Regions from separate parts of the Butyrivibrio sp. XB500-5 genome, predicted to be linked through region 3. Evidence: predicted binding sites of a transcription regulator. Region 3 holds the regulator's gene; each other region holds the start of a gene.
The links. The regulator Rex, encoded in region 3, represses fermentation and respiration genes when NADH is low (regulators of the CRP and FNR family bind a similar motif). The targets are predictions, from matches to a motif close to ATTGTTAANTANTTAACAAT.
Positions count from the first base shown of each region.

Region 1: D6856_RS13165 (iron-sulfur cluster assembly scaffold protein) is a predicted target of Rex. The motif match lies at 5,838-5,857, and genes of this name have one in related genera.
Region 2: rsxC (electron transport complex subunit RsxC) is a predicted target of Rex. The motif match lies at 6,219-6,238, and genes of this name have one in related genera.

Region 1 covers NZ_RAIS01000007.1:178,931-188,954, forward strand. The annotation lists gene argH (argininosuccinate lyase) at 1-469, shown strand, start outside; gene asd (aspartate-semialdehyde dehydrogenase) at 535-1,620, shown strand; gene D6856_RS13150 (ATP-binding protein) at 1,631-3,010, shown strand; gene D6856_RS13155 (DNA topoisomerase) at 3,003-5,120, shown strand; gene D6856_RS13160 (UDP-N-acetylglucosamine pyrophosphorylase) at 5,122-5,796, shown strand; gene D6856_RS13165 (iron-sulfur cluster assembly scaffold protein) at 6,042-6,734, shown strand; gene D6856_RS13170 (GGGtGRT protein) at 6,758-7,777, shown strand; gene D6856_RS13175 (sensor domain-containing diguanylate cyclase) at 7,980-9,455, opposite strand; gene D6856_RS13180 (GGDEF domain-containing protein) at 9,473-10,024, opposite strand, start outside.
Region 2 covers NZ_RAIS01000001.1:769,601-779,624, reverse strand. The annotation lists gene ispH (4-hydroxy-3-methylbut-2-enyl diphosphate reductase) at 1-464, shown strand, start outside; gene rpsA (30S ribosomal protein S1) at 445-1,587, shown strand; gene D6856_RS03650 (acyltransferase family protein) at 1,743-2,780, shown strand; gene D6856_RS03645 (hypothetical protein) at 2,822-3,862, shown strand; gene D6856_RS03640 (CheR family methyltransferase) at 4,010-4,795, shown strand; gene D6856_RS03635 (ribonuclease H-like domain-containing protein) at 4,912-6,108, opposite strand; gene rsxC (electron transport complex subunit RsxC) at 6,286-7,602, shown strand; gene D6856_RS03625 (RnfABCDGE type electron transport complex subunit D) at 7,619-8,569, shown strand; gene D6856_RS03620 (FMN-binding protein) at 8,566-9,174, shown strand; gene rsxE (electron transport complex subunit RsxE) at 9,174-9,866, shown strand; gene rsxA (electron transport complex subunit RsxA) at 9,869-10,024, shown strand, end outside.
Region 3 covers NZ_RAIS01000009.1:36,232-46,255, reverse strand. The annotation lists gene D6856_RS14330 (hypothetical protein) at 1-33, shown strand, start outside; gene D6856_RS14325 (hypothetical protein) at 73-252, shown strand; gene D6856_RS14320 (5'-nucleotidase C-terminal domain-containing protein) at 340-2,439, opposite strand; gene hslO (Hsp33 family molecular chaperone HslO) at 2,500-3,387, opposite strand; gene D6856_RS15230 (hypothetical protein) at 3,451-3,618, shown strand; gene D6856_RS14310 (DUF805 domain-containing protein) at 3,779-4,159, shown strand; gene D6856_RS14305 (redox-sensing transcriptional repressor Rex) at 4,414-5,070, shown strand; gene D6856_RS14300 (hypothetical protein) at 5,070-5,729, shown strand; gene D6856_RS14295 (NAD(P)H-hydrate dehydratase) at 5,789-7,345, shown strand; gene alr (alanine racemase) at 7,361-8,521, shown strand; gene D6856_RS14285 (RyR domain-containing protein) at 8,579-10,018, opposite strand.

The sequences.
Region 1 (10,024 bases), on a different contig from region 3:
GACAACAATGAAGGGCATACCGCTTGCATACAACAAGGATATGCAGGAGGACAAGGAGGCGGCATTCGATGCGATCGATACAGTTTCTGACTGCCTTACACTATTTGCAGACATGCTAAGAACTATCAAATTCAATAAGGAACCGATGGAAAAGAGCGCGATGATGGGCTTTACCAACGCTACTGATGCGGCAGATTACCTGGTAAATAAGGGAATGCCGTTTAGAGATGCGCATTCTGTTATCGGAAGACTTGTTCTTTATTGTATAGATAAGAAGTGTGCGATCGATGATCTTGAGTTAAAAGAGCTGAAGGAATTCTCCGAGCTTTTTGACGAAGATATCTTTGATGCGATAAGCCTTGAGACATGCGTAAGCAAGCGTCTTACTATCGGAGCTCCCGGAGCGGATGCGATGAAGAAGGTAATAGAGCTCAACGGCAAGTTCCTTAAAGAGTTCGAGATGCACTGATAAACAGGCAAATATATTTTTTCACATAAAGGATCATATTTAATTTTAGGAGGAGTAACAGTATTATGAGTAACAAATTGCAGGTTGCCGTACTTGGCGGTACAGGAATGGTTGGACAGAGATTCATCTCTATCCTCAACAATCACCCTTGGTTTGAGGTTAAGACAATCGCAGCCAGCCCTCGTTCGGCAGGACAGACTTACGAAGAGGCAGTAGGAAACAGATGGAAGATGGATGGTCCTATTCCCGATTCTGTAAAGAACATCGTTATCAAGGACGTTACTGATGTTAAGGGCGTTTCTGAGGACGTTGATTTTGTTCTTTCAGCCGTAAACATGTCTAAGGATGAGATCAAGGCTATCGAGGAAGAGTACGCTAAGACTGAGACACCTGTTGTTTCCAATAACAGTGCACACAGATGGACACCCGATGTTCCCATGATCATCCCTGAGATCAACCCTGAGCATATGGATGTTATCGAGTTCCAGAAAAAGAGACTTGGCACAAACGCAGGTTTCATCGCTGTTAAGCCCAACTGCTCAATCCAGAGCTACACACCCGCTCTTACAGCATGGAAAGAGTTTGAGCCCTACGAGGTAGTAGCTACAACATACCAGGCTATCTCAGGTGCAGGTAAGAACTTCGAAGAGTGGCCCGAGATGGTTGGCAACGTTATTCCTTTCATTTCAGGTGAGGAAGAGAAGTCAGAAAAAGAGCCCCTCAGAATCTGGGGTAAGGTTGAGAACGGCGTGATCGTTCCTGCCGATGACGTTAAGATCACATGTCAGTGCATCAGAATTCCTGTTCTTTACGGACACACAGCTGCTGCATTCGTTAAGTTCAAAAAGAACCCTACAAAGGAGCAGCTCATCGAGAAACTTGAGCAGTTCTCAGGACTTCCTCAGAAACTCGAGCTTCCCAGCGCTCCCAAGCAGTTCATCCAGTACATGCAGGAGGACAACAGACCTCAGATCACACTTGATGTTAACTATGAGAACGGTATGGGCGTAAGCATCGGAAGAATCCGTGAGGACAGCGTTTACGATTGGAAGTTCGTTGGTCTTTCACACAACACACTTCGTGGTGCTGCAGGCGGAGCCGTAGAGTGCGCAGAGCTTCTTAAGGCAAGCGGATACATCAACAAAAAGTGATAAAAGTATAATGATGGAAGCGCAAAGATCTGAAGATTTACGTTTTTTAAACAGATACTATGAGAGCGGATTATCCAATATTCTTGTTGTCTACGGACACAGGAATATTGAGCATTCTGCTCTTTTGTCCAAATTTACGGAAAACAGAAAGAGCTTTTATTATTCTGCTCGCTCCGCATCTGAGAGGGAGCAGCTCTTTTTGTGGACCGGAGAACTTAAAAGTAACAGGATCGCCGTTAAAGACAATCCTACTTATGCTGATATCTTTACTGCTTGCGCGGAATCTGCAGGCAAGGCTCCGTTTATTTTTATTGTCAGGAATTTCGAGAATATCATTAAGACAAGCCCCGGTTTCATGGAGTCGCTTGTAAGCTTTGTAAAAGAGTATGGCAGATACAGGCAGATACTCGTTCTTCTTGTGAGCCACGATATCAACTGGGTCGAAAACAGCATGGTCGGACAGATGGGAAGCTTTGCTGCCGATGTCGTGGGATTTAGGAAGATCAAGCCTCTTCCGTTCTCGTCTATGAGAGCATTCTATCCCAAGATGAGCTACAAAGACGCGGTTCTTTCGTATTCTGTACTTGGCGGTCAGACGGCTTTATGGAGATACTTTGACGACTCTTTATCCTTTAAAGAAAACGTCTGCAAGAATATTCTTGATCCTTCGTCATATCTATACGGAGAGGCGCTTAGGCTCACCTCCAAGGATTTAAGAGAGACGTCCGTTTATCACACGATCCTGTCCGTTATGGCAAGAGGAATCAACAAGCTCAACGATATATATCATGCGACGGGCTTTTCCAGAGCCAAGATATCGGTTTATCTTAAGACCTTGATTCATCATGATTTTGCGAGCAAGGTTTATTCATTCGGAAATGCGGGAAGAGAGAATGTTGTAAAGGGAGCCTATAAGATAGAGGACCCTTTGCTGGATTTCTATTTCAGATTTATCTTCCCTAATGAAAGTAGTCTTACGCAGATGCCTGCGGAGCAATTTTATGATATATTTATATCGGCAGGAATGCAAAGCTACGCATCGGAATATTTCAAGACGGTATGTCGCGAATACCTTTACAGAAGCATGGACAGAGGGATCTTTCCGTTCGATGTATCTGAAGAGGGTGAGTGGATAGGAAAATCCGGCAATCTGGATATCATCGTACAGAGTGATACCGGAGATACCGCCATTGGAATGTGTTTTTGGCAGAAACAGGCGACTCACGCCGACTTAGAAAGCCTTTGGTCCTGCGCAAAAAAAGCAAGACTTGAGGGAGATTATTTCTATCTGTTCTCAACGGTAGGGTTTGACGCTTGGCTGATTGATGCGTCGATGAAGCCCGATTCCAAGCTGAGACTCATAGGTATAGATGAATTAACGAATGGCTAAGAGCGTTTACATTGCTGAAAAACCTAGTGTTGCCCAGGCTTTTGCCTCGGCGATGAAGATAAATTTTTCCAGGAAAGACGGTTACCTGGAGTCTGATGATGCTATTGTAACGTGGTGCGTCGGACACCTGGTAACCATGAGCTATCCTGAAGTCTACGACGATAAGTACAAGAGGTGGTCGCTCGACACACTTCCTTTTATCCCACAGAATTTTAAATACGAAGTTATAGGGAATGTTTCCAAGCAGTTTAGGACCGTGAAAGGCCTTTTGACCAGAGACGACGTCGATACGATATATATATGCACCGACTCGGGACGCGAGGGTGAATACATATACCGTCTTGTTGACATGCAGGCGGGAGTTACGGGTAAGACGAGGAAAAGAGTCTGGATCGACTCGCAGACTGAGGACGAGATCCTGCGCGGAATACGAGAAGCCAAGGATGACTCCGAGTATGATAATCTCGGCGCTTCCGCTTTTCTTAGGGCAAAAGAGGATTACCTCATGGGTATCAATTTCTCCAGAGCTCTGACGCTGAAATATGCGTATTCCATCAAGAATTACCTTAATCTTGATAAATGCGTTATTTCGGTCGGACGAGTAATGACCTGCGTTTTGGGCATTGTAGTCGACAGGGAAAGAGAGATACGAGAGTTTGTAAAGACGCCTTTTTACCGTGTCCTTGCAGGTGTAAATATCGGCGGAAAAGAGTGTGATGCCGAGTGGAGAGTTACGCCCGAATCTTTCTACGACAATTCGCCCAAGCTCTACAGCGAGAAGGGCTTTAAGACCAAAGAGGATGCGCAGGAGCTGATAACGTCTCTCGGTGCTGTTCCTGTGGAAGCCACAGTAGTTAAGTGTGAGAAGAAAAAAGAAGTCAAGAACGCGCCGCTTCTGTATAACCTTGCGGAGCTTCAAAATGACTGCTCGAGATTTTTTAAGATAAATCCCGACGAGACGCTGGCTGTAGCTCAGGAATTATATGAAAAGAAACTGACGACTTATCCAAGAACCGATGCGCGTGTAATGTCTAGTGCCATCGCCAAGGTCATCAGTCAGAATATAAAGGGACTTACTTCGTATGAACCGTGCGCCGTGTTTGCCAAGGCAATCCTGCAGCATGAGTCCTATAAAGGTATTGAGAAGACAAGATATGTCAACGACAAAGCAATTACAGACCACTATGCAATTATTCCGACAGGCCAGGGATTATCGGCACTTGGAAGCTTGTCGCCGACATCGGCCAAGGTCTATGAGATAATAGTAAGGCGTTTTCTTGCCGTCTTTTACCCGTCAGCGACCTACAGTAAAGTGGCGCTTTCGCTTACCATGGACAGCAAGGAACACGAAGGCAAGATCGAGAGCTTTTTTGCCAACTTCAAGATATTGACCGCCAAGGGATATCTGCATGTTATGGACTATTCCTTCTTTAAGGACAAGGCCAAGAATAATGATGACAAGGACGACAATAAGGAGAGCGAAGAGGAGACCGTGACCGATGAGGAACTCTTCGAGCACCTTCAGAAATTAAAGAAGGGCGACAAGCTCTCCGCAGAGTCTTTTAACCTAAAAGAAGGCGAGACTTCGCCGCCCAAGAGATACAACTCCGGAACGATCATCCTTACGATGGAGAATGCCGGACAGTTTATCGAAGATGAGGAGCTACGCGCTCAGATCAAGGGCTCGGGAATCGGAACGAGTGCGACGAGAGCGGGTATACTTACTAAGCTCGTCAACATTAAGTACCTTAATCTTAATAAAAAGACCCAGATAATCACGCCCACACAGATGGGAGAGATGGTCTATGAGACCGTTGCGTGCTCGATGAAGCCCATGCTCAATCCCGCGCTTACGGCAAGCTGGGAGAAGGGACTTACGGGCGTCGCGAACGGAGAGATCTCCGAAAACGAGTATATGACGAAGCTTGACGACTTCGTAAGTAAGAGGACGAACCTTGTTAAGGACAACGATTACAGAGGGCTTTTGCGTTCAAGGTTTGACTACGTTGCATCAAATTATAAGAGCACAGCTAAGAGCGGAGCAAAGAAGGCCGGAACAGCCAAGAAGTCTGCCGGCAAGAAGGCTTCCGATAAAGTAAAGGAGAATTAAAATGGAAGAATTTAAGATTTCAAATATGTATGATCTGAACGAGACTATCGCTGCGGATTTCATGAAGACCAAGGAGTATCCGTGGGAGCTTCTTGCAGGGATCAAGGATTATATCATAGAGCTTGGAAACAAGCTTCCCGCAGACAAGTTCGAAAAGCGCGGTGAGAACGTTTGGGTTGCAAAGAGCGCAAAGGTTTTTGACTCCGCTTATATCGGCGGACCTTGCATCATTGATGAGGACGCGGAAGTAAGACAGTGTGCGTTTATCAGAGGAAGTGCGATCGTTGGAAAGGGCGCGGTTGTAGGAAACTCAACAGAGCTTAAGAACGTAATCCTCTTTAATAAGGTTCAGGTTCCTCATTACAACTATGTCGGAGATTCGATCCTCGGCTTTAAGTCACACATGGGCGCAGGTTCTATCACATCCAATGTTAAGAGCGACAAGAAGCTCGTTGTAGTTAAGAACGGCGAGAACGACAAGGTTGAGACAGGTCTTAAGAAGATGGGAGCTATGCTCGGTGACAACGTTGAGGTTGGATGTAACTCAGTCCTCAATCCCGGAACGGTCATCGGAAGATGGAGTAACGTGTATCCTCTTTCCAGCGTAAGAGGCTGTATTCCTGCGCATCACATCTTCAAAGATAAGGATCACATTGTAGAGAAAACGGAAGACTAAATATGCAAGCATGTAGGCATTTTGACTTATGACGCCTATATCATGTTAAATTTATAACATTACCATTGAAATATGCGCAGTTTTGTGTAAAAATAGGTTTTGGCGAATGTGTTTGGCAACTCTTTTTTGAGAAATATACGTTTGCCATCTATGACCGTGCTTGGCAGGCACATCTATGGTCAGTCTAAACAAATCAGGTAGTAAGTAATGAATAATTACTTTACAATATGAAAGGAGATTTTCACATGATTTACTCAACAGAGGTAAAGAATATGTGTCCCGTAACACAAGGGGTACATCATGGCGCTGCCCCTATTCCCGAAGAGGCTAAGTGGGTTCAGTCCAAAGAGGTTAAGGATATTTCCGGCTATACACATGGTATCGGCTGGTGTGCACCTCAGCAGGGTTGCTGCAAGCTTTCACTTAACGTTAAGGAAGGTATCATTCAGGAGGCACTTGTAGAGACAATCGGTTGCTCAGGAATGACACATTCAGCAGCTATGGCATCTGAGATTCTTCCCGGACTTACAGTTCTCGAGGCTCTCAACACAGACCTTGTTTGTGACGCTATCAACACAGCTATGAGAGAGCTCTTCCTTCAGATCGTATACGGAAGAACACAGTCTGCATTCTCAGAGGGCGGACTTGTTATCGGTGCAGGTCTTGAGGATCTTGGTAAGGGTGCTCGTTCAATGGTTGGTACAACTTACGGAACACTTGACAAGGGACCTCGTTATCTTGAGCTTACAGATGGTTACATCACAGAGGTTGCTCTTGATGAGAACGACGAGATCATCGGATACAAGTATGTTAACTTCGGCAAGATGATGGACTTCATCAAGGCCGGTGATGACGCTAACACAGCTATAGAGAAGGCTAAGGGTCAGTACGGACGTGTAGCTGACGCTGCCAGATTCATTGATCCCAGAAAAGAGTAATTTAAGGTAAGGAGGAATATAAAATGGCTTTATTTGAATCATATGAAAGAAGAGAGCCCCAGATCCTGGCTTGCCTTAAGGAGTATGGGATTTCTTCAGTAGAAGAGTGTAGAGATATTACAATGGCTGCAGGCATCGATGTTTACAAGCTCATCGAGGGCATCCAGCCTATCTGCTTCGAGAACGCTAAGTGGGCTTACACAGTAGGTGCCGCTATCGCTATCAAGAAGGGCTGCCGTAAGGCTTCTGAGGCTGCTGCTGCAATCGGTATCGGTCTTCAGGCTTTCTGCATTCCCGGATCTGTTGCAGACCGTCGTAAGGTTGGTCTTGGACATGGTAACCTTGGTAAGATGCTTCTTGAAGAGGATACAGAGTGCTTCGCATTCCTTGCAGGTCACGAGTCATTCGCTGCTGCTGAGGGTGCTATCGGTATCGCTGAGAAGGCTAACAAGGTTCGTCAGAAACCCCTTAGAGTTATCCTTAACGGTCTTGGAAAAGACGCAGCTCAGATCATTTCTCGTATCAACGGTTTCACATATGTTGAGACACAGTACGATTACTACACAGGCGAGGTAAAGGAAGTATTCAGAAAGTGCTACTCTAAGGACGCTGATTCACCTCGTGCAAAGGTTAACTGCTACGGCGCTAACGACGTACAGGAAGGTGTTGCTATCATGTGGAAGGAGAACGTTGACGTATCTATCACAGGTAACTCAACCAATCCTACAAGATTCCAGCATCCCGTTGCAGGAACATACAAGAAGGAGCGCACAGAGGCAGGCAAGAAGTACTTTTCAGTTGCTTCAGGCGGTGGTACAGGACGTACACTTCATCCCGATAACATGGCTGCAGGCCCCGCTTCTTACGGTATGACAGATACTATGGGTCGTATGCACTCAGATGCTCAGTTCGCAGGATCTTCATCAGTTCCCGCTCACGTTGAGATGATGGGTCTTATCGGCGCTGGTAACAACCCGATGGTTGGTATGACTGTTTCTACAGCCGTTTCAATCGAAGAAGCTGCTAAGGCTGGTAAATTCTGACCTTGATTACTTAACGAGGTCCTTTCGAGTTTAGTAAGCAAGGTCATTCGGGCGAGCGCAACGCGCGAGAGCCGAACTTCCACTGAACTTGGTGAGGTTCTTTCGAACCTAATAAGCAAGGTCGTTCGATCGAGCACGAAGTGCGAGAGTCGAACTTCTACTGATAATAAAATCCCCGGAGGGTTTCCTCCGGGGATTATTTTTATCTCCTCTTTTCGGGATGTGCTTTGTAGAATTCGTTTTTGTCTTTGTACATCCGCTCGTCTGCATATCTCATGGCAAGTCGCAGGTTACCTTCGGTTTCATCGTGATAGTAGCCTATTGCGAAGCACAGCCATTCGGGATCGCTTGCAAGTTCGCGGAGCTTATCAACTTTCTTTTTAAAGTCTTCTTCGCTTCCGTGAGTGGAGATGATCGAGAACTCATCGCCGCCTGCGCGGTAGATTTTGTCGTCGGGGAAGACCTCTTTTAATATGTTCGCAGCTGCTACGATAAGCTTATCGCCAGCGTCATGACCCTGATTATCATTTACCGTCTTAAGACCGTTGAGATCGCAGAATGCAACGGTGAATGGTCTTGGATCAAATTCCATTTTGAGAGCAAGCTCATCGACGTCTACGTTCATACAGTTTCTGTTCTTTACGCCTGTAAGGATATCTACATTGCTGAGATATTCGAGTCTTTCAAGGAATAGGTGATTGGCAACCTCCGCTGATAAGAAGAAGGATACCATCTCAATAGTTTCTTTTACGCGAGTTACGCTTGATACATCAAAGTTTGTGATGTAGAGGAAGCCGATTATCTCGCCTTGATGGATGAAAGGAACAAGACATAAGCTGAATATTTTATAAGGCTTTAATGTAGCTATCCATTCGGGGGCGATGGATTCATAATATGCTACATCATGTTCATCCTTGATGATGATACAATTTGATGTTTTAAATAACCGTTCCCAACTTGCTACAACTGAGAAGGGAACCTGCTTGAATATCTCTTTTAAGCTTACATTCGGATCGTCAGTCACACCGCTTATGACCTCGTATTTTTCAAGGTCGCCCTGATAACTGAGAACACTGGCTGCGTTTGATCCCGTATATTCTCTGATATATTTTGTTACAGTATCCATGCTGGAGTAGAAGTCATTTTCGTTTCTGAGCTCCAGACAAGTTTTTATAACAAAAGAGGCGATGTCGGGAGATACGTTTGAATACTTATTGGTGTCCATCTCTTTGTTGAGAGTGTACATGAACTGGCAATATGCGACGTTGGGCTCTTTTTTATCATCCGCAACTTCGATCGGGATCATGTAATCCTCGGTCCAGAAGCCGTACATCATTGTGGTATCAACATAGGTATGGATAGGCTGTTTTTTCCAAGCGGCTTTATAGCAGAAATCCTCGAATTTCGGCTCTTTCGGAACATTGATGGTATATTCCGCACCTAGCATTTTTTCTTCGATCTCTTTGATCTTTTGGGCAACATCTTTTTGTTCTCCCGGATCTTCTTCCTGGAAGAACATAGCTATGCAGTCCATTATAAAAGACCTATTCATGGCAAAATATCGCATTTCCTTAAAGTTGCCTTGATCATCCACTTCAACCTCAAATATTGCGGCTGAAGAGGATACGGCATTTACTGCGGTATTAAGCCTCTCGTAAAGATCATTACGATTACCCATTTGAACACCGTCCTTTTTTATTTAACCATGTCAGGATAATTATAATAAAACTCTTCGTTAAACTCTCTTTCGTATTTGTTAGCATAGCGCATTGCCGAATGAAGTGCGCCGTCAGTGTTGTCTGTGTAATATCCGACCGTGAAATAGATCCATGCGGGATCTTTGGCTTTTTCTTTAAGTCTCTTTACCTTTTCTTCAAACTCTTTTTCTGTCGAGTTAGTGGAGATAATGGCAAATTCATCACCGGATGACCTGTAAATATAGTCATTTTTAAAGGTGTCCTTCAGAAGCTGAGCTGCTTCCTTAAGGAGCTTATTTCCGGCCTCGTGACCACCGTCTTTGTTGACTGTCTTGAGAGTGTTGAGATAGCAGAATGCGACACTGAAAGGCATGGGCTTGATGCTGAGCTGAGCAGCAAGCTCATCGACCTTGTTGTTCATGGCATTTCTGTTATAAACACCGGTTCTTGCATCGATAAGGCTAAGGCTCCTTAGCCTTTCTATAAAGATGTGGTGAGCGGTCTCCGATGAAAGGAAAACGGAGAGAATCTCAATTGTGTTCTTGATCTT
Region 2 (10,024 bases), on a different contig from region 3:
AGGGAATAGTAAGCTATTCAAAAGGCGAAGTTTACGTGGTCGACTCCCCTGAAAGTGCCGTAAACTTTGAAGGAGACAAGACCAAAGATTACACAATAGTGTCCCAGACTACATTTAACAAGAATAAATTTCAAGAAACCGTTGAAATCTTTAGGAATAACGGTTACAATATTAATATTGTGAATACTATATGCAACGCTACTGAGGTACGCCAGACAGAGGCCGAAGAAATTGCTTCCAGAGCCGATGTAATGATAGTTATTGGTGGCGCGCACAGTTCTAACTCCAGGAAACTGTACGAAATATGCAGCAAGAAGTGTTCCGATACATATTTTATTCAGACACTGGATGACTTGCATTTAGATATAACTAAAGCGGTTAAGCTAGTGGGGATTACCGCCGGGGCATCAACCCCAAAGAACATTATTGAGGAGGTTCAGAATTATGTCAGAAGAAACTTTTGAACAGTTGCTTAACGCATCTTTCAAAACAATTCATACAGGGGAGGTTGTTGAGGGAACTGTTATTGACGTTAAGCCTGACGAGATAATCCTTAACATTGGTTATAAGTCCGATGGTATCTTGACCAAGAACGAATATAGCAACGATAACAGCATTGACCTTACAACTGCAGTAAAGGTTGGCGACACAATGGACGTTAAGGTCCTTAAGACCAACGATGCAGACGGACAGGTTATTCTTTCATACAAGAGACTCGCAATCGATAGAGGCAACAAGAGAATCGAAGAAGCATTCAACAACAAGGAAGTTCTTACAGCCAAGGTTGTTCAGGTTCTCGAAGGTGGTCTTACAGTAGTGGTTGATGAAGTCAGAATCTTCATCCCCGCAAGTCTTGTTTCAGACAGCTATGAGAAAGATCTTTCCAAGTATCAGGATCAGGAGATTCAGTTCGTTGTAACTGAGTACAATCCTAAGAGACGCAGATATATCGGTAACAGAAGAATGCTTGTTACAGCTGAGAAGGCAGAGCAGGCTAAGAAGTTGTTCGATACTATCAAGGTTGGCGATGTCGTTGACGGCGTAGTTAAGAACGTTACTGATTTCGGTGCATTCATCGATCTCGGTGGAGCAGACGGTCTCCTTCATATCTCAGAGATGAGCTGGGGACGCGTTGAGAGCCCTAAGAAAGTATTTAAGATCGGCGATACAGTCAAGGTTCTTGTTAAGAGCATTGACGGAAGCAAGATCGCTCTTTCAAGAAAGTTTGACGACGAGAACCCTTGGAAGGATGCTACTGAGAAATACGCAGTAGGCAACGTAGTTAAGGGTAAAGTTGCAAGAATGACTGACTTCGGTGCTTTCATCGAGCTTGAGGCAGGAATCGATGCACTTCTTCATGTTTCTCAGATCGCTAAGGAGCATGTTGAGAAGCCTTCAGACGTACTTAAGGTAGGTCAGGAAGTAGAAGCTAAGATCGTTGATTTCAACGAGGATGAGAAGAAGATCAGCCTTTCAATCAAGGCTATGTTCGCTCCCGAGAAGGAAGACGAAGCAGCTGAGGAAGAGGGCGACGTTGTATCAGTTGATATCGACAAGGTTATCGCTGAGCAGAACGAAGAGAACTAATTTAGAACAGTAGAATTTTTGCACCGGCAGCAATTATTTGCTGCCGGTTTTTTTTGCAGAGCACTTGCCGAGGTTCTTTCGAGGCTAGTGCGAGCCATGGGTGAACACTTAACGAGGTTTTATCGAGGTTAGTGAGAATCCCAGAGGATATTGATATGAATGCTAGATTTCGTAGTGAATATATAGATATTGCCAGGGGCATCGTGATCATCCTTATGTTGATAGGTCATTCAGGCGCCCCTGATATCATTACAACCCTGATATACGGTTTCCATATGCCGTTTTTCTTTATCCTTTCCGGATTTCTTTATAACAGAGAAAAGTGGGAAGAGAAGGGATTAAAGAACCTTGTTGTAAGTAAGTTCAAGGCATATATCATTCCCTATTTTGTACTCTGTGGGATAAATATCGGTCTTGAGCTTATCTATGATCTGATGTCCGGCTACAGCTTTGAGGAATTTTCTCAGGAAGGCGTAAGAAGTATATTATGGGCACTGTATTCCTATAGCACCAAAGCAAGAATGGGAACCAGTGTGCCGTTATGGTTCTTACCATGTATCTTCTTAAGTACGATAGTTGTATGGGCAGTTTTCAAGTTAAGGAGCAGAGCGGCGAAATGCCTTATGTTCATGGCGTTCTGGGGTGTCAATCTCATCCTCGGAGCACTTAAGAGCCCTATACTTCCATGGCATATCGGAATAGCTCTTATAGGCGCAGGCTTTATGATGGCGGGATATTATATCAGGAAAGTCCTTGATAATAAGGACGTATCCAAGGTGATGTCAGGGAATCCGCATTTTTATGTGGGCTTTATGTGCTTTCTTTTTTCAGTATTCTTCCTATGTACCGTGGCAACGGGCAAGGTTGATATAAATCTAAGAAAGTTCGGCACTTATCCGGGCCTTTTTATCATAGGAAGTACCTGCATGTCAGTCTTTGTGCTGCTACTTAGCCGCGATGTGATCGGCTCTAACAGAGTTCTTAAGTTCTTTGGGCGCAACACAATAGTGCTCATGGGCTTTAACTACACAATAAATTATTACAGTAAGATCTTTTGGCAAAAGAGTATTCTAAGGGGAATTGTTTCATATAACTGGATCGTGGTATGCATACTTGATATTGTTTGCTGCGCAGTCCTTATAAAGATCAAGAAGCGGATCGATATGCATAAGGCATTGAGCACCGCATCTTAAGTGATCTGTTAACGCTTATATAAAAGAAGGAGAATTGAATAATGAAAAGAGTGAGATTATTACTTGTACTCGGACTATGCCTATGCCTTGCGGGCTGCGGAAGTAAAGCGGCCGTGCCTACGGAGCAAGCCTCGGAAGCGGATTCAGAAGACACCGAAGCGGCAGGATCGGGAAATGCGGCTTCCACTGAAAAACCCCGTTCGAAGTTTGCTATATGGAGGGATTATATCGACGGCAGAGATAGATCGGAGATCACACTTGATGAAGAGTCTGAAAAGCTGTATTTGGGATTTATCAGTGGGGAAATAGAGGCAGAATGTTCAGAGGACTGCAGTGAATACTGCGAACAGTTTGGTTTATCCTCCGGGCAAAAAAGCTACAAATTGCCTGAAATTGAAAGAATGATAGACATTGATCGTACCAAAATACCGGACGATGCGGAGTACTTAAGTGAGAGATATATTGATCTTGGGCTGGATGGAAGCTATGAACTATTGGTGGATTTTTATGATGAAGAAGATCCACATGGATATGGCTTAAGTCTGATAGTAAAGAATTTTGGCGGAAAGCTGAAGATATGCTATATTCAGGACTGTTGGGCCAGACAATCCGCAGTCATAACGTATTCCGGAATGATATATGTATCAGGCTCGGGCGGGGCTATGACTCACGGAGGATTTAACGGATATCTTGATGCTGAAGGAAAGTATCATTTGTGGTATGAGTGGGATGAATCAATATATGAGACAGAATATGATCCTCCCGAAGAGGATGTGACCATTAACGGTATCCGGATCGGCGGAGATGACATAAGGGTGGATGTAGACCGGTATACCTTTTATGACAATAAAAAGTATATAACAGTAGACGTGGAATACCGTTATCCTGAAGATGAACACGGCGAGGATGCCACAGATCTTGAAGATGCGTATAAGAAAGCCTGTGAAGCTTTTGTTGACCCGGATGAGACGCTTTGCACCATAGAAGAAATAGAGGATATCTTAAAGGATTATCGCAAGAAGCTCGGAATCTCCGATGAAGTATATACGTATGGGGATGAACTGAAGCCGGAAGACGACTAAGCATGTTTTCTGCAATAACGGTTATTGTATTTTGATAATTATATATGTGATGTCGTTTATAATTATTTAATTTTACATACATTTCGGTATATTATAAAATGGTATTAGATTCTAAAAAGTACAGACCGATCAGGAGGGGTGGCATCTATGGTATACGATTATGAGTGGTTTAAGAAAGCGGTTTATGATCTGACAAAGATTGATCTTAATGCTTACAAAGAAAAGCAGATGAAAAGAAGGATCGATACCCTGATCGGTAAGTATGACGTCAAGGGATATGACGGATTTGCAGAGCTTATCAAAAAAGACAGAGAAGCCCTCGATGCTTTTGTATCATACCTTACCATCAATGTTTCCGAATTTTTCAGAAATGTGGATCAGTGGAACCTTATGGATAAAGAGATGGTTCCGGAGCTCATGGGTAAATTCGGAAAGAACCTTAAGATATGGAGCGCTGCATGTTCAACGGGTGATGAGCCGTACACGATAGTTATGTTGCTTTCAAAGCATATGCCGCTTAATCAGGTGAGCATCCTTGCTACGGATCTTGACGCCGTTGTTCTTGCGAAAGCAAAAGCTGCTATATATGACAAAAAAGAAGTTGCCGGCGTTCCGGCGGATTTTAAGACTAAGTATTTTACGGAGACTGAAGACGGCAAAATGAAGGTGTCGGATGAGATCAAGTCGAGGGTTACTTTTAAACAGGCAGATCTCCTTCGCGATCCTTATCCGAAGGATCTGCACCTTATAGTCTGCAGAAACGTGCTTATATATTTTACAGAGGAGGCCAAGGACGAAGTATTCAGAAAGTACTATGATTCACTTGCTCCCGGCGGAATCCTCTTTATCGGAAGCACAGAGCAGATAATAAATTATAAAGAAATAGGCTTCGTTCGTAAAAACTCCTTCTATTACGAGAAGCCTAAAGCCTAATAGTTTTCTCCTAACTCTACATCTAAACAGAGCAGCGGCTCGGGTGGTATATTCCCCCGGGCCGCTGTTCTGCGTGAAATCGAGTGACACCCGGTCCGCTCGATATTTTTTTATAATCATATTTCCAATATCTTAGCCATCACATGAGAAGCATATAAGCTCATCGCAAAACGGCTCTTTTTCATGTTTTCACTGAGGTCAAAATAGAAGTTTTTATCCTCATAATCTTTTTTGAAGAAAGGTGAAAAAACAAGATCCCATTCCTTAAGGAATTGACCTTCTTTCTTGGTGTAGCAGGTCTCGGGTTTTGCCTTCTCACGGTATGCCTTGTCTACAAATGAAGCGATGGATTTATGGATTGCCATATCCTCTTTTGGAAGATAGAAGTAATCCTTGTAATTGGAATAAAAGTACTTAAGCTCTGTCTCATATAAAGGAAGACGAAGCGTGGCTTCATTTCCGTTTGTCTTTAAATAAAAACCTTCATAATTGCCTGTCAGCGAGCAAGGCAGAGCCATTGCCATGTGGAGCTTCATGAAGATTTCTTTTCTTGAATGACCGTCCATGTCATCGTATTGATTGGCCTGTACTTTGACAGCTTTGACGGGGAGCTTGTTGCTCCAGTCCGAGCAATATTTTTCATCATCGATATCTTCATCGCATTTAACGGATACCTTGGGAAGATTTCTGAACATGGCGAAATACGTGCTGTACTGCAGCATCGGAAGTATGCCGAACATGCCCTTTACGTCTTCGAAGTTATGCAAAAGAAGCAGCTTAAGCGCTTCCTTATTTTTGCTTTGTTCATAGTTCTTGTAAATCGGTATGAGTTTACCGCCGTCGTATTTATCTTCTCTGTTGATACCTAGATAGAGTTCGACTGTTTTTTGCTTACAATCCATGAGCCCAAGCTGTCTTTTGTATGGACCTATTTTTTTGTAGATATCGATCGAGTCCATGTCTTCGAAAATATTGGGCAAGCCGTGTTTTTCAAGCTTGCTTTTTATATAGGGGATATCGAATCTGTCTCCGTTGTAGTGGAGCACTTTTGAAAAGCCTTTTGAAAACTCCGAAAAAGCTTCCAGGATCTCTTTTTCCTGATTGATGTCTTCTGCGAAAAATTGGCAGATCTGCCAGCTTCCGTCCTTATAATATGAAGCACCTATAAGATAAAGGTCTGAACTTCGAAGTGACAGCCCCGTAGTCTCTATATCAATGAAAAGAATATCCTTATTTGAACATCCCAGAATCTTGGGCAGTGAATGAATTATATGGTCTTCACTAAAGGTCAAAGCTTCGTTTGTCTTGATCATGATAAAAAATCTCACTTTCCGAAATCGCCTACTACCATATTGTATCACATTTTCTCTTAAACTTTTTTTCGATTTCTCAGCATTTTCCCGTGAAAATATAGTATAATTAAATTGTTAAATTTTTCACCCGATTATTCTTATCGGGTACACATCTAAAATATGAAAGAAGGGTAGGAAATGGCAAGAGGTACTTTTAAGGGCGGCATCCATCCTTATGAAGGCAAGGAACTTACTAAGGACAAGCCCATTAAATCAGTGCTACCAAAAGGTGACTTGGTTTATCCGTTGTCTCAGCACATCGGTGCACCGGCCAAGGCAATTGTCGCTGTTGGGGATCACGTTCTTACAGGACAAAAGATTGCAGAAGCCGGAGGTTTTGTTTCGGCACCGATTTACTCAACCGTATCAGGTACGGTTAAGGCTATTGAGAAGCGCAGGCTGGCTACCGGCGCTATGTGCGAGAGTATCATCGTAGAGAATGATGAGAAGTATGAAGAGGTGGAGTTTAAACCACTCAAACCATACGAGGAGATGACAGCGGAGGACAAGATTGCAGCGGTCAGAGAGGCCGGCGTAGTAGGAATGGGAGGAGCAGGATTCCCTACTGCGGTTAAGTTTTCTCCGAAGGAACCGGACAAGATTGACTATGTTATAGCCAATTGCTCGGAGTGCGAGCCTTATCTTACATCTGACTACAGACGTATGATTGAGGAGCCGGAGCTTCTTTTGGAAGGTCTTAAGATTGCTGTCAGTATTTTCCCCAAAGCCAGAGGTATTCTTGCTATAGAGGACAATAAACCCGACGCGATCGCGAAATTCCAGGAATTAACTAAAGATGAAGAGAAGATAAGCGTTAAGCCCGTCAAGACTAAATATCCTGAGGGCGCTGAGCGTATGCTTATTTATGCGGTTACGGGAAGAGAGATCAACTCTTCGATGCTCCCTGCCGATGCGGGATGTATCGTTGATAACGTTGATACTCTTTGTGCTGTCTGCAGAGCGGTAAAAGAGGGAAGACCTCTCATGGAGAGGATCGTTACCATTACCGGTGATGCGGTTGCCGATCCCAGAAACTATAAAGTAAGAATAGGAACAAATTACAAGGAGCTTCTTGAGGACGCAGGCGGCTTCAAGACTGAGCCTGCCAAGATCATATCAGGCGGTCCCATGATGGGATTTGCACTCTTTGACCTTGATGTTCCCACAACCAAGACGGCTTCAGCTCTTACATGCCTTACCAAGGACGAGGTTTCAGCCCTTGAACCGAGCGCATGTATCAACTGTGCAAGATGTGTGGAGGTATGTCCCGAGAGACTTATCCCCAAGAACCTTGCCGATGCCGTTGAACACAACAACGAAAAGGCATTCCTTGATATGTACGGAATGGAATGCTGTGAATGCGGATGCTGCAGTTATATCTGCCCTGCAAGACGTCAGCTCACTCAGCTGATCAAGGGTATGAGAAAGATTCAGCTGGCTAACAGGAAAAAGTAAGGGAGGGACATTTTTAATGAGTGATATGAAAAGAGTGTCATCCAACCCGCATGTAAGAGCAAACACTACCACGTCCAACATCATGATGTGGGTTGTAATTGCGCTTTTACCGGCAGCAGGCTTTGGTATATACAATTTCGGGCCGGATGCTCTGATTATTCTTTTGCTGTCCGTGGCTTCTTGTGTTTTATCTGAGTTTATCTATGAGAAAGCCATGCACAAGCGTGTAACTATAGGCGACCTTTCGGCGGTTGTAACAGGACTTCTTCTGGGAATGAACCTGCCTTCAACCGTACCGTTCTGGGTACCGGTACTTGGCGGTGTTTTTGCGATAATTTTGGTTAAGCAGCTCTTTGGCGGACTTGGCCAGAACTTCATGAATCCCGCACTCGGCGGAAGATTATTCCTCGTGATATCTTTTCCCGCCCTTATGACCAACTTCGTTACCGATACATACACGGGAGCAACACCGCTTGCTAACCTTAAAGCAGGCGCTGATGTCAATATAATGGATATGCTCATCGGTAGAACGGGCGGAACGATCGGTGAGACCTCAATGCTTTGCATTGCGATCGGTGCGATGATCCTGTTTGCGCTCGGAATTATCGACTATGTTATTCCGTTTACCTACATCATCACATTTGCGATATTTGTAGGGCTCTTCGGAGGATACGGATTTAACTGGGCTTATATCTCAGCACACCTTGCAGGTGGCGGACTTATGCTCGGTGCCTTCTTTATGGCAACAGACTATGTGACATGTCCGATAACACCCAAGGGAAGATATATTTACGGATTTATCCTTGGAATACTCACAGGCGTGTTCCGTATTTTCGGTTCCAACGCAGAGGGTGTTTCCTATGCGATCGTAATAGGAAACCTTTTGGTTCCTCTTATTGAGAAATTCACTATTCCGAGAGCTTTCGGAATCAAGAAAATTGCAAAGAAGGAGGCGAAGAAAGCATGAATGATGCAAAGAGCATGATCAAAAACGCCTTGGTTCTTTTTGCTATAACTCTTGTTGCGGGAGTGTTGCTTGGACTTGTTTATCAGGTTACCAAGGATCCTATCGCACTTCAGGCTAAGCTTGCGCAGGACAAGGCCAATATGTCGGTATTCGCCGATGCAAAAACTTTTGACGACGTAGAGCTTAATGCTGACGGAGCAGCTTCAGCGGTTTCCGGACTTACGGGTGTTACCATCGAGGATGTAAAAGCAGCTAAGGATGCATCCGGAGCAACACTTGGATATGTTATAAGAGTTTCATCCAAGGGTTACGGTGATTTCATCACATACACAGTCGGAATCAAAAACGATGGAAACGTAAACGGAATCTCCATTATATCTATTGCTGAGACTCCCGGACTTGGAATGAATGCCGAGAAGGTGATCGTTCCTCAGTTTGAGAACAAGCAGGCACAGCAGTTTAGCGTAGTTAAGAACGGACAGCTTACAAGTCCTTCTTCTCAGATTGAAGCGATCTCAGGCGCTACGATCACATCAAAGGCCATCACCAATGGTGTAAACGCTTCGATCACATATTTTGAGAATGTTTTGAAAGGAGGACAGTGATGAGTGACAATGTAAAAAAAGGAGCTTTGGGCTTCAAGCAGGATACTCCGGCCGAGAGATTTTTTAACGGCCTCATTGCTGAAAATCCTACTTTAGTACTTATGATCGGTATGTGTCCCACTCTTGCGGTTACTTCATCCGCGATCAACGGACTTGGAATGGGACTTGCGACAACATTTGTTTTGGCATTAAGTAACGCGGTTATTGCAGCACTTCGTAAGACAATTCCTGCTACAGTCAGGATTCCGTCTTTCATAGTTGTTATTGCTTCCTTCGTTACTTTGGTTCAGCTTCTTATGCAGGCTTATGTTCCGGCACTTAACAGTGCGCTCGGAGTGTATATCCCTCTTATCGTTGTTAACTGTATCATCTTCGGAAGAGCGGAAGCATATGCAAGTAAGCACGGAATCGTACCTTCTTTCTTTGACGGAATAGGAATGGGAATCGGCTTTACCTGCGCGATCACGACAATCGGTCTTGTAAGAGAGTTTATCGGTGCGGGCACAGCGTTTGATGTACAGATACTCGGCGAGGGAACAGTTATTCCCGGAGCTGTAGGAGCTTTCCTTTCGGGATATAAGCCCATCAGCATCTTCATACAGCAGGCCGGTGCATTTATCGTTCTTGCATTCCTTATTGCAACGATGAACAAGATCAAAGCAAACGCAGCAAAGAGAAAGGAGGCTGAATAATTATGGCACAACAGATTATGAGCCTTGTGGGACTTATGATATCAGCCTCACTGGTTAATAACGTAGTACTCAGCCAGTTCCTCGGACTGTGTCCTTTCCTTGGAGTTTCCAAGAAGACCGATACCGCTCTGGGAATGGGAGGAGCGTGTGTATTCGTT
Region 3 (10,024 bases):
GAAGTGCAGACAGAGGAAACTGTACAGGATTGATACTTATAGTTGTGCTTATAGATGGAAAGGTCATTATAAATGGGGAAAGAAATACTTATCAATTCACACACGCAGATAGTAAAAGGAAAGTACATTTTTACAGATGAGCTTGATAGAATGAAAAATGGGGAAAGTGAACCCAACGCGCTTATGCATAAAGAAAAAACACCTTGGTTTTCACAGTGCATTTTATCAAGACTCTGTAGAAAGAACTACTGATCGATTTATAAAAAAAGAAAGGGGCTCTCCAGGATGCATCGGCATTCGAGGAAAGTCCCTTTCTTTGTTTATTTAAAATGATTTTGATTACTTAGTCTTTAATTCCTGACCTACAAGAATGTTATTGGCATCCTTGATAACGTCTTTATTGAGTTCGTAAAGGTCTTTCCATTTGTTTCCGTCACCATATACGGTTGCTGCGATCTTCCAGAGATTGTCACCTGATACAACAACGTAGGTATCAGCGGAAGACTGTGTCTGCTCGGGAGCAGTCTCAGCAGCGGGAGCTGTTTCAGTTGCAGCTTCTACAGGCTTCTCGGAAGTAGCGTCTGCTTTTTCCTCAGCCTTAGCTTCAGCAGCAGGAGCCTCAGCTTTTTCTTCAGCCTTGGCAGGCTCTTCGGCTTTAGCTTCAGCAGCAGGAGCCTCGGCTTTTGCCTCTTCCTTAGCGGGTGCTGCAGCGGCCTCACCTGAACCGGCCTGAACGGCTGCCTTTGCGTCTGCTATTGTGGAAGCGTCTGTAGCGGAAGTGATGATCGTCTGATCACCTCTGGGCTTTCCGTACTGAGCAGCTGTGATGTTACCGTCAAGAATCTGCTTAACATATTCCATAACGGCTTCATCCATTACAATACCTGTATCGAACTGTGAGCTTGCGTTTGCGAAAGCATAGTATGTATCGCCGCCTGCTGCACAGAAGTTATTGGTTACTACAGCGTATGTGTCATTCATGTTGAAAGGCTGTCCGTTGATGCTCTGAATGGTCACACGATTGATCTTGGAAGGAGCATAGTATGTTGACTTGGGATAAGCGGCTCCCTGAGCATAAGGTACTGTTGTATCAAGCATAAACTTGATTCCCGATGTCTGAGGATAACCACCTACAGCTTCGGGTGCGGCAAATGTTGAAGCTTCAAGAGCCTCAAGAAGCTCTGAACCCTTTACATAAACAACGGCAACTGTGTTTCCGAAAGGAAGAACAGTATTGAGGTCAGCCTTGGTTACATTGCCGGCCTTGATGGTAGCTCTGATTCCGCCGCCGTTTGTGATAGCAACGACGTGATCCTCGGGAACGGTAATTCCGCCGTCTGTTCTAAGAACGCTCCAGATAAGTGCGTCAGCGATAAGATCGCCGAGGTTTGTTTCCTGAGTTCTGTTTCCGGGAGCTTTGTTTCCGTCGAGGAGAACTTCGCTCTTTGCAAATACTACGCTGTATTCGTTATCAACCTTTTTGATTATATCGTTGGCAACGTTAAAAGATGTAACTTCGGGCTGAAGTCCGTCGAGTGTGATGAGGAACTTATCCTCAATAGCCTTGGAAGCATCGTCGATAATAACGACACCGATGTTTTCTACCTTGGTTCCTGTAGAAAGAATAGGCTCATTCTTGGCACCTGCTGTCATAACAGTGTGAGAGTGGCCGTCAAGAATAAGGTCGATGCCCTTAGTCTTGGCATACATATCAACGCTTCGATGTCCGTCGGCAGCTGACTCTTCATCAACACCAAGGTGGCCGAGGCACAAAACAAGATCTGCACCCTGAGACTTTAATGCATCAGTCTGATCCTGAGCACATTTGTAAATGTCGGATTTTGAAAGGAAAGATATTCCTTTGATAAGACCGGGGTTAACCTTGGTCTGTGTCTCGGGTGTTTCCATTCCGAAGAATCCGAGCTTTAAACCGCTCTTTGTAACATACATATAATTGGGATCGTAAATAGGATTGCCGTTTGCATCAAGTACATTCGCACAGATAACTTTAAACTTAGCCTGTGTAAGATTTGCTGCAAGCTGAGCATAACCGTAATCAAATTCGTGATTTCCTAAAGTTGCGATATCGTATCCCGCCGCGTTCATAACCGTAACGGCGGTTGCCCCCATTGATGTGCTTACATAAGGAGTTCCCTGGCTGAAATCACCTGAGTCGACGAGAATAACCTCAGCGCCTCTGGCAGCAAGGTTCTGCTTAAGTGAAGCTACATAAGCATATCTTCCGAGTGCACCGTGGACGTCATTTGTCTGTAATACCACGGTTTTGCCGGTAAGATCTGCAGGAATGTCTGCGATGGTTCTGACATCGGCCGGGGCATCATAAGCTGCAAGATTAAGTGTCGGTACACTTAATGCAAAGAAGATAGCGATTGCAAGAGCAGATGCTATTGACCTTGTCATCTTAGTAATAGTCTTCATACCATACCTCCTTTATATTTAATTATGTCTAAAAAATATTATAACTCATTATCGTCAAAATTACTTGGCGCGTTCCCTTATTTTCTTAAGATCTTCGGGAGAAAAAGTATACTTTTTGTTGCAGAAGTGACAGCACACATCAAAGTTCTTGTTTTCCTCTATCATCTCATCAAGCTCTTTTTTGCCAATGAGCATGAGAGCTCTTTCCACTCTGTCCTTATCGCAGTTACAGTAAAAGTTAAGATCAACCTTGTCAGTGATCTCTACGTCAAAGCCCTCAAGAAGGATGTTAAGGAGCTCTTCCGGAGTCTTTTCGGCTTTTAAGATATCAGTTACCGAAGTGAACTTTTTAAGGTTTTCCTCAAGATGATCGATAGTCGCGTCATCGGCAAACGGAAGGAGCTGAATGATAAAACCGCCTGCTGCGATAACGGATAAGTTTTCTCTTTCGACAAGAACTCCGAGTCCGACCGAAGAAGGAGTCTGTTCGGACTTGGAAAAATAGTAGGTGAAATCTTCGGCAACTTCGCCGGAATATAAAGGCACCTGGCCCACATAAGGCTCTTTTAACCCCATATCTCTTATTACGGTGAGAGTTCCCTCGCCAAAACCGCCGCCGACATTGAGATGACCGGAGGCATTGGGTTCCATAATAACAAGAGGGTTGATGACGTAACCCTTGACGTTACCGTGCCTGTCGGCTGTCGCGAGCGCACCCTTCATCGGGCCGTCGCCGTCTATCTTGACCGTGATGAGATCGTCGTCATTATCCATCATCGTGCCCATCATAACGGTTCCCGTCATCAGCCTTCCAAGCGCGGCTGCGGCAATCGGGGATAAGCCGTGAACCTTTCTTGCATATTCGGCAAGGTCCTTAGTTGTTGCGGCGAAGGCTCTGATCTGCGCATTAGCTGCGGTTGCCCTTACCATATAATCTTTATAAGACATAATAAATCCTCTTTCTTTTCTTGGTTTTCTTCAATATGATAAATGTTTTTAGAGATTGTGTAAATGAGACATTTGTCTGCTATATCTCAGGAGAATGCGGCATCAACGCAGGAGACCAATGCGTCTATGCAGGAACTTAATGCGACATTCTCGATAATCACAGAATCAGCAAGGAACTTGCAGGAGCTTGCCGGCAATCTGACAGATGCAATAAGCTACTTTAAACCGTAATTTTCTATGTTGAATAATCAGACTTTTTCTGATAATTAGTACTAATTGTTAGACTATGAAAATGCATGAAATGTTATTGAAGCCGTAAATAAAATGACGTATAATATGTCAAGAACTTTTATATAAAAGTATGAAAAAGGGTTTTTAGGAGGAAAACAAAATGTCATTTTCAGAGGCGGTACAATCAGTATTTTCTAACTATGCAGTGTTTGAGGGAAGAGCTCGTAGAAGCGAGTATTGGTACTTCTTCCTTCTCCAGATGATAGTTAACGTGGTAGTAAGAATTCTGGTTAATGTTTCAGGTGTATTTTCAATTTTAGCTATTATTTGGGCATTAGCTACATTGGTTCCCGGACTTGCGGTTGGTGTAAGAAGACTTCATGATACAGGAAAGTCAGGATGGTTCCTTTTACTTGGATTGATTCCTGTAGTTGGTGGAATTATTGTTCTTGTATTCATGGTTTCAGATTCGCAGCCGGGTGATAACCAGTATGGTCCCAATCCTAAGGGATTTGGCGGATCTGACCAGCAGACAATCTAATAATATATAACAACTATTTAGGACCTTATGGTACAATTCCATAAGGTCCTTTTAACAGAATCTTTGTATCTCTAAACGGTTCAGGCTCTGAGAATGAAGTAATAGCGGGTCTTTGAGAGATGAAAACATTTCTGTTTGACACAAGTTTAACGGGCATATATAATTGAATTGTGGAATTCTTAACAATCCATTCGGATGGCTCTACAGAGGTGATGAGAGCTGTTCCACATATCAAAAATGAGGAGGAGCGGAATATGGCAGAAAAAGAGATTTCTCAAGCCGTCATAGGGAGACTCCCACGTTATTTCAGATATTTAGGTGACCTTAAGGAGAAGGGTGTCGAGAGAATATCTTCTCAGGAACTCAGCGATATAATGAAGGTTACTGCTTCCCAGATCAGACAGGATTTTAATAATTTCGGCGGATTTGGACAGCAGGGATATGGTTATAATGTCGGCTATCTTTATGATGAGATCAGTAAGATACTCGGCATCGACAAGGAACACAGCCTTGTTATCATAGGTGCCGGACATCTCGGTAAGGCTATCGCAGGCTACACCAACTTTACAAGAAGAGGTTTTGTGTTTAAAGGCGCATTTGACCGCGATCCGTCGCTTTTCGGAACCAAGATAAGAGACGTCGAGGTTCGTCCCATAGATGAAGTTGAGGATTTTGTTCGCAAGAACAAGATAGAAATAGCTGTGCTAACGATCCCCAAGGATCAGGCAGTGCCTATGGCGCGCAGGCTTTCTGAATGCGGGATCAAGGCTATCTGGAACTTTGCGCATGTTGACCTTGAAGTTCCGGGCAGCATACAGGTTGAAAACGTACATTTATCTGACAGTTTGATGAAATTATCGTATAATATTAACAGATACGAACAAACATTAAACCCGGGTGAGAAAAAGTAATGGCAAAAGACAATAAAGTCTATATGTCTGCGCTTGAAGGGAAGAAGATTCCCATTCTGACGCTTGATAACAAATGGCATCAGCTTTTTACCCAGACGGAAATGTCGCCTGAGATCAAAGAGCTGGCGGATCAACTTAATGCACTGGTAGAGAGGGATTCCAAGCTTCGCGGAGAGACCAAGGACATCAAGAAGCTTAAGAAGAAGCTTCTTGGCGAGATAGTTCCGCTTCGCGATAAAGCAGGTAAGATCGATAATCCCCAGATCGAGAAAGAAATCCAGGACAGGACCAGGCTTATCTCGGAGTGCAATGATAGACTTGATTCCTATAGCGATGAGTTAAAAGACCTGTCGCGAGAAATATATGATGTGGATTATAAGCTTATGGTAGAGACCATGAATGTCTGCTATGAGAGGCTTCATGACAATACCGAATACATTTTGGAGCTTGATGATTGGGTATCCAAAGTGAGAGTTGAGCTTAAGAAGAACATAATCCATATGCAGGAAGCTGAGCTTGAAAACTACAATCTCTATTCCTACATGCATCAGATATTCGGGCCTGAGGTTATGGAGATATTCGATCTCAAATACGATCCTAACAGAAGGCATCCCATCAGAAGGCCGAGAAACGCCGATGATGGTGAATTTGTTGAATGAGTTATATAAAGTAGGCTGCCCGAGTGGCAGCCTATTGTTCTAAAAAGGGGAAAACTACTATGAGATACGCAGTCACTAGCAGTGAGATGAAGCAGTACGACAGAAATACGTCGCAGATTTTCGGCGTTCAGACCGAGATCCTTATGGAAAGAGCATCTCTTTCGGTGTGCGATGAAGTAGACAGATACGCTGATGAAAGAAAGATCACGAGAAAGCGCAGAGCACTTGTCTTTGCGGGAATCGGAAACAACGGAGGAGACGGCGCATGTATCGCAAGACTTCTCAAACAGAGAGGATATCTTGTAAATCTGTGCGTTATAGGAGATCCCACCAAGTGCAGCGATCTTCTTTTGATGCAGCTCAAGATCTGCGGAAGTTACGGGATCACTACTGACACTTTTTCCAATATAAGAGACAACAAAAGCGTTGCCGAATGGGATATCATAGTAGATGCATTGTTCGGTATAGGGCTTTCGAGAAATGTCACGGGTACATTTGAAGAAGCGATAAACTATATCAATGATTGTAAAAAAGAAAGATTGGATGACATGTTCGTTGTATCTGTCGATATTCCTTCGGGAATAAATGCGGACAACGGCAAAGTCATGGGCTGCGCCGTTATGGCGGATTCGACCGTGACCTTCAATCAGGTTAAGATAGGACACCTTCTTTATCCGGGCTGCGAGTATACGGGTAAGCTTATTGTGAAGGACGCCGGTATCACTGACGAGAGCTTTTTGACCAAGGAGCCTACGTGCTTTTGGTACGATGATGAGGTAAAAGATCTTTTGCCTGAGAGGAAGAAAGATTCCAACAAGGGAACAAACGGAAAAGTCCTTGTTATCGCAGGTTCCAAGACCATAAGCGGAGCATGCATCTTATCGGCGGGCGCTTGCCTTAAATCCGGAGCGGGCATGGTCATGGTATTTACGGCAGCCGAAAACGCGGACGCTGTGAAGACTCTTTTGCCTGAAGCACTTCTATGTACTTATGAGGATTTTGAGCCGATCCTTCCCAAGTTATCGGAGGCGATGAAATGGTCAAGCTGCGCTGTCATAGGACCCGGCATCGGTTCTGACGGTAAGGGAATAGAGCTTGTAAGAACGCTCTTTGACAACTATGACAAGGATATAATTGCGGATGCGGATGCGCTCAATATTATTTCGGATGACAAGAACTTACGTAGCATTGTTTCCAATTATGCTACGGGCGGCAAGAAGCTGATAATCACGCCTCATTTGGGCGAATTTGCAAGACTGTTTAATACGAGCGTTGCGGACTGCAAGGAGCATCTCTTGGAGTATCCCAAGGAGCTTGCGAACGAGCTTCACTGCACGGTCATCTGCAAGGATGCGCGTAGCATCGTAAGTGACAGCAATGAGAAAAAGATTTATATTAATATGAGCGGCAACGACGGAATGGCGACCGCAGGCAGCGGAGACGTGCTCACAGGTATTCTCGGAGCGCTTCTTAGCTATGATCTTACGGGATTTGAAGCGGCGTGCCTCGGAGCATACATTCACGGCGCCGCCGGAAATATCGCAGCAAGAGGCCACGGCAAGCTGTCTATGACGGCAACGGATATTGTCGATGAGCTTGAAGATATATTGAAATAAGGAAAATAAATCATAATGCAGAACGAGTTTTTGAGAGTTTGCGCCAAGATCAATCTGAGCGCTGTGGAGTATAACCTTGATTCCATGCGTGCCAACATACCTGAGGGTACCAAGATCATGGCGGTTATTAAGACAGATGCATACGGACACGGAAGTATCGAGATAGCAAGAGACCTTGAGACCAAGGATTACATCTGGGGCTACGCGACAGCGACCGCGGAGGAAGCCTTTGAGCTTAGGGATAACGGCATATGTAAGCCTATTCTTATTCTAGGTTACACCTTCCCTTACGCGTATGAGAGGATGCTCAAGGAAGGTATCAGACCGACCGTCTTTAGATCAGACATGGTAAAAGAGCTTTCGCAGTGCGCGGATAAGCTTCTTAAGGGAGGCGAGATAAAAGAGCCTGCACCTATCCATATAGCTGTTGATACCGGAATGTCCAGGATCGGAATACATCCCGACGATGCCGGAATTTCTTTTGTCCTTGAATGTGAAAAAGAAAAATCTCTTAAGATAGAAGGCATCTTCACTCACTTTGCAAGAGCGGATGAGAAGGATCTTTCCAATGTAAAAGAAAGAGAGCTTGTGTTTGCGGGCTTTGTAAGCGATGTGGAAGAGAAACTCGGACGCAAGATCGAGCTTCATCACTGTGCGAATTCCGCGAGTATCATTGCTGTTCCCGAATCTTCTATGGATATGGTAAGAGCGGGCGTTACTATGTACGGAATGTGGCCTTCCGAGGAAGTGCCTAAGGATATTGTGAATCTTAAGCCCGTTATGGAACTTATAAGTCATATAGTTATGATCAAAGAAGTTGCTTCGGGAACACCTGTAAGCTACGGCGGAACCTTTGTCTGCGATAGGAACACCAAGATCGCTACGATTCCCGTAGGCTACGGTGACGGATATCCCAGGAGCCTTTCAAGCAAGGGATACGTTCTTATTCGAGGCAAGCGAGCACAGATCCTTGGCAGAGTCTGCATGGATCAGTTCATGGTTGATGTGACTGATATTCCCGAAGCAAAAGAGGGCGACGAAGTCATCCTTCTTGGAAAAGACAAGACAAGCGGAGAGGAAATCTCGGCTGAGCTTTTGGGAGAGATGAGCGGAAGATTCAACTACGAGCTTACATGCGATATTAATAAGAGAGTACCGAGGAAGTTTGTAAGATAAGAGGAGAATAATAAACGCCGATGGTTGCAAGCCACCGGCGTATTTTTATGAAAGAATTTATACAAGTCTTTCTATCTCTTTTTTTATCATGGCATCATAGATGCCGTCTTTTTCTTTTTCCGACTGAGCAAGCTGCTCGTAAGGAACGAGGAGATTATGACGTCTTCTCGCGTTATCTCTTTTTTCTGCATAAGACCAGTGGTTTATAAAGTGGAAACGGCTCCATCTTATATGCTCAATCTTAAGCGCGTCTTCGTCCTCATCCGAGAGAATACCGTCTTCCTTTAATCTTTTTTCTATCCAGTAATGATCGGCTCTTGCGATACTTGAACTCTTTTTAAAACCGCTGAGTTTTTTCCATTCGTTTTCCATCTCTTTTTTATAGTCGGAAGGTGCGGTTCTTTCGGAGTATCTGAGGGCATAGTCGTAGTTAAAGAGTTTGCCCTGAAGATATAAGCTTTCATTTTTGACGCTTTCTTCCGTAAGAAGATCGTCAAGAGCTCCGAAGGTAATGATCTTGTCGGAATCGTAGATGTCTTCGTAGCTTGTTTCTTCTTTAAAATAGCAATGGATCTCTGCAGTCGGATTAACGTACAGGATCATCTGTATCATGTCGATGCTGTTTTCTTCAAGGCAGTAGATCACTCTGTCGATGTCTTTGAATGAATCGCATGATTCAAACGGACTTTCTTTGTGGATTATGATCTTGTCCTTGTTATCAGTCGGAAGATTACCGATGAAGGAAGCCTTGGAACCTGTAAGTCCCCAGATATGATATTCAAATGACTGCTCCAAAGTATAGAGGTTATTGAGATAACCGTATTTAAAGATCGCGTCGGCAACGTCATTATCGCCGATAACAGCAATCTTGAAGCTGTCACTTTTGTGGCTGTAAAGATTGTATTTTTTCCAATAATCTCTTGCCAGAAGCTCATTTGTATTAAAGAAGTGAAGATCGGCTTCGGATGTGTCTGTTGCTTTAAGGAGTGTGGAATCAAGCTCCGTCATCATCATGAAGACCTTTTGATCTTTGAGTCTGGACTCGTTCTGACTGTAAAATGTGATGTTTTTGGCGTCGTCTTCAAACATCACGATGTGATTTTTAACTTTCTCGGGCCTGGAATCGTTTTCTGTTGCATATCCGTTTTTTAATGATGAAGCAAGGGCGTAACCCAGCTCGTTATCTGTGTATACTACTGTCGAATCCTTTTTTAACCTGATAAAAAAGTGTTCTATCTTGGCATAAGCGTATTTAAGGACACTTAAAATGATGCCGGCGGTAACGATCACGGATGTAATCTCACCGAATAATATAAAAGCGTTAACGTCTTCGGATACGGGATTTACAAAGTAGACGGCGATTGCCGCATATACGAATTCCCAAAACGAGAATTTACCTGTTATATAGTAGCCGTAGCAAGATACGAAAAACGGTATCAGTGCTGCCAAATAGATAAGTGCGCGGTGTTTTTTGAAGAATTTCTTGATTGTCCCCATTTATAT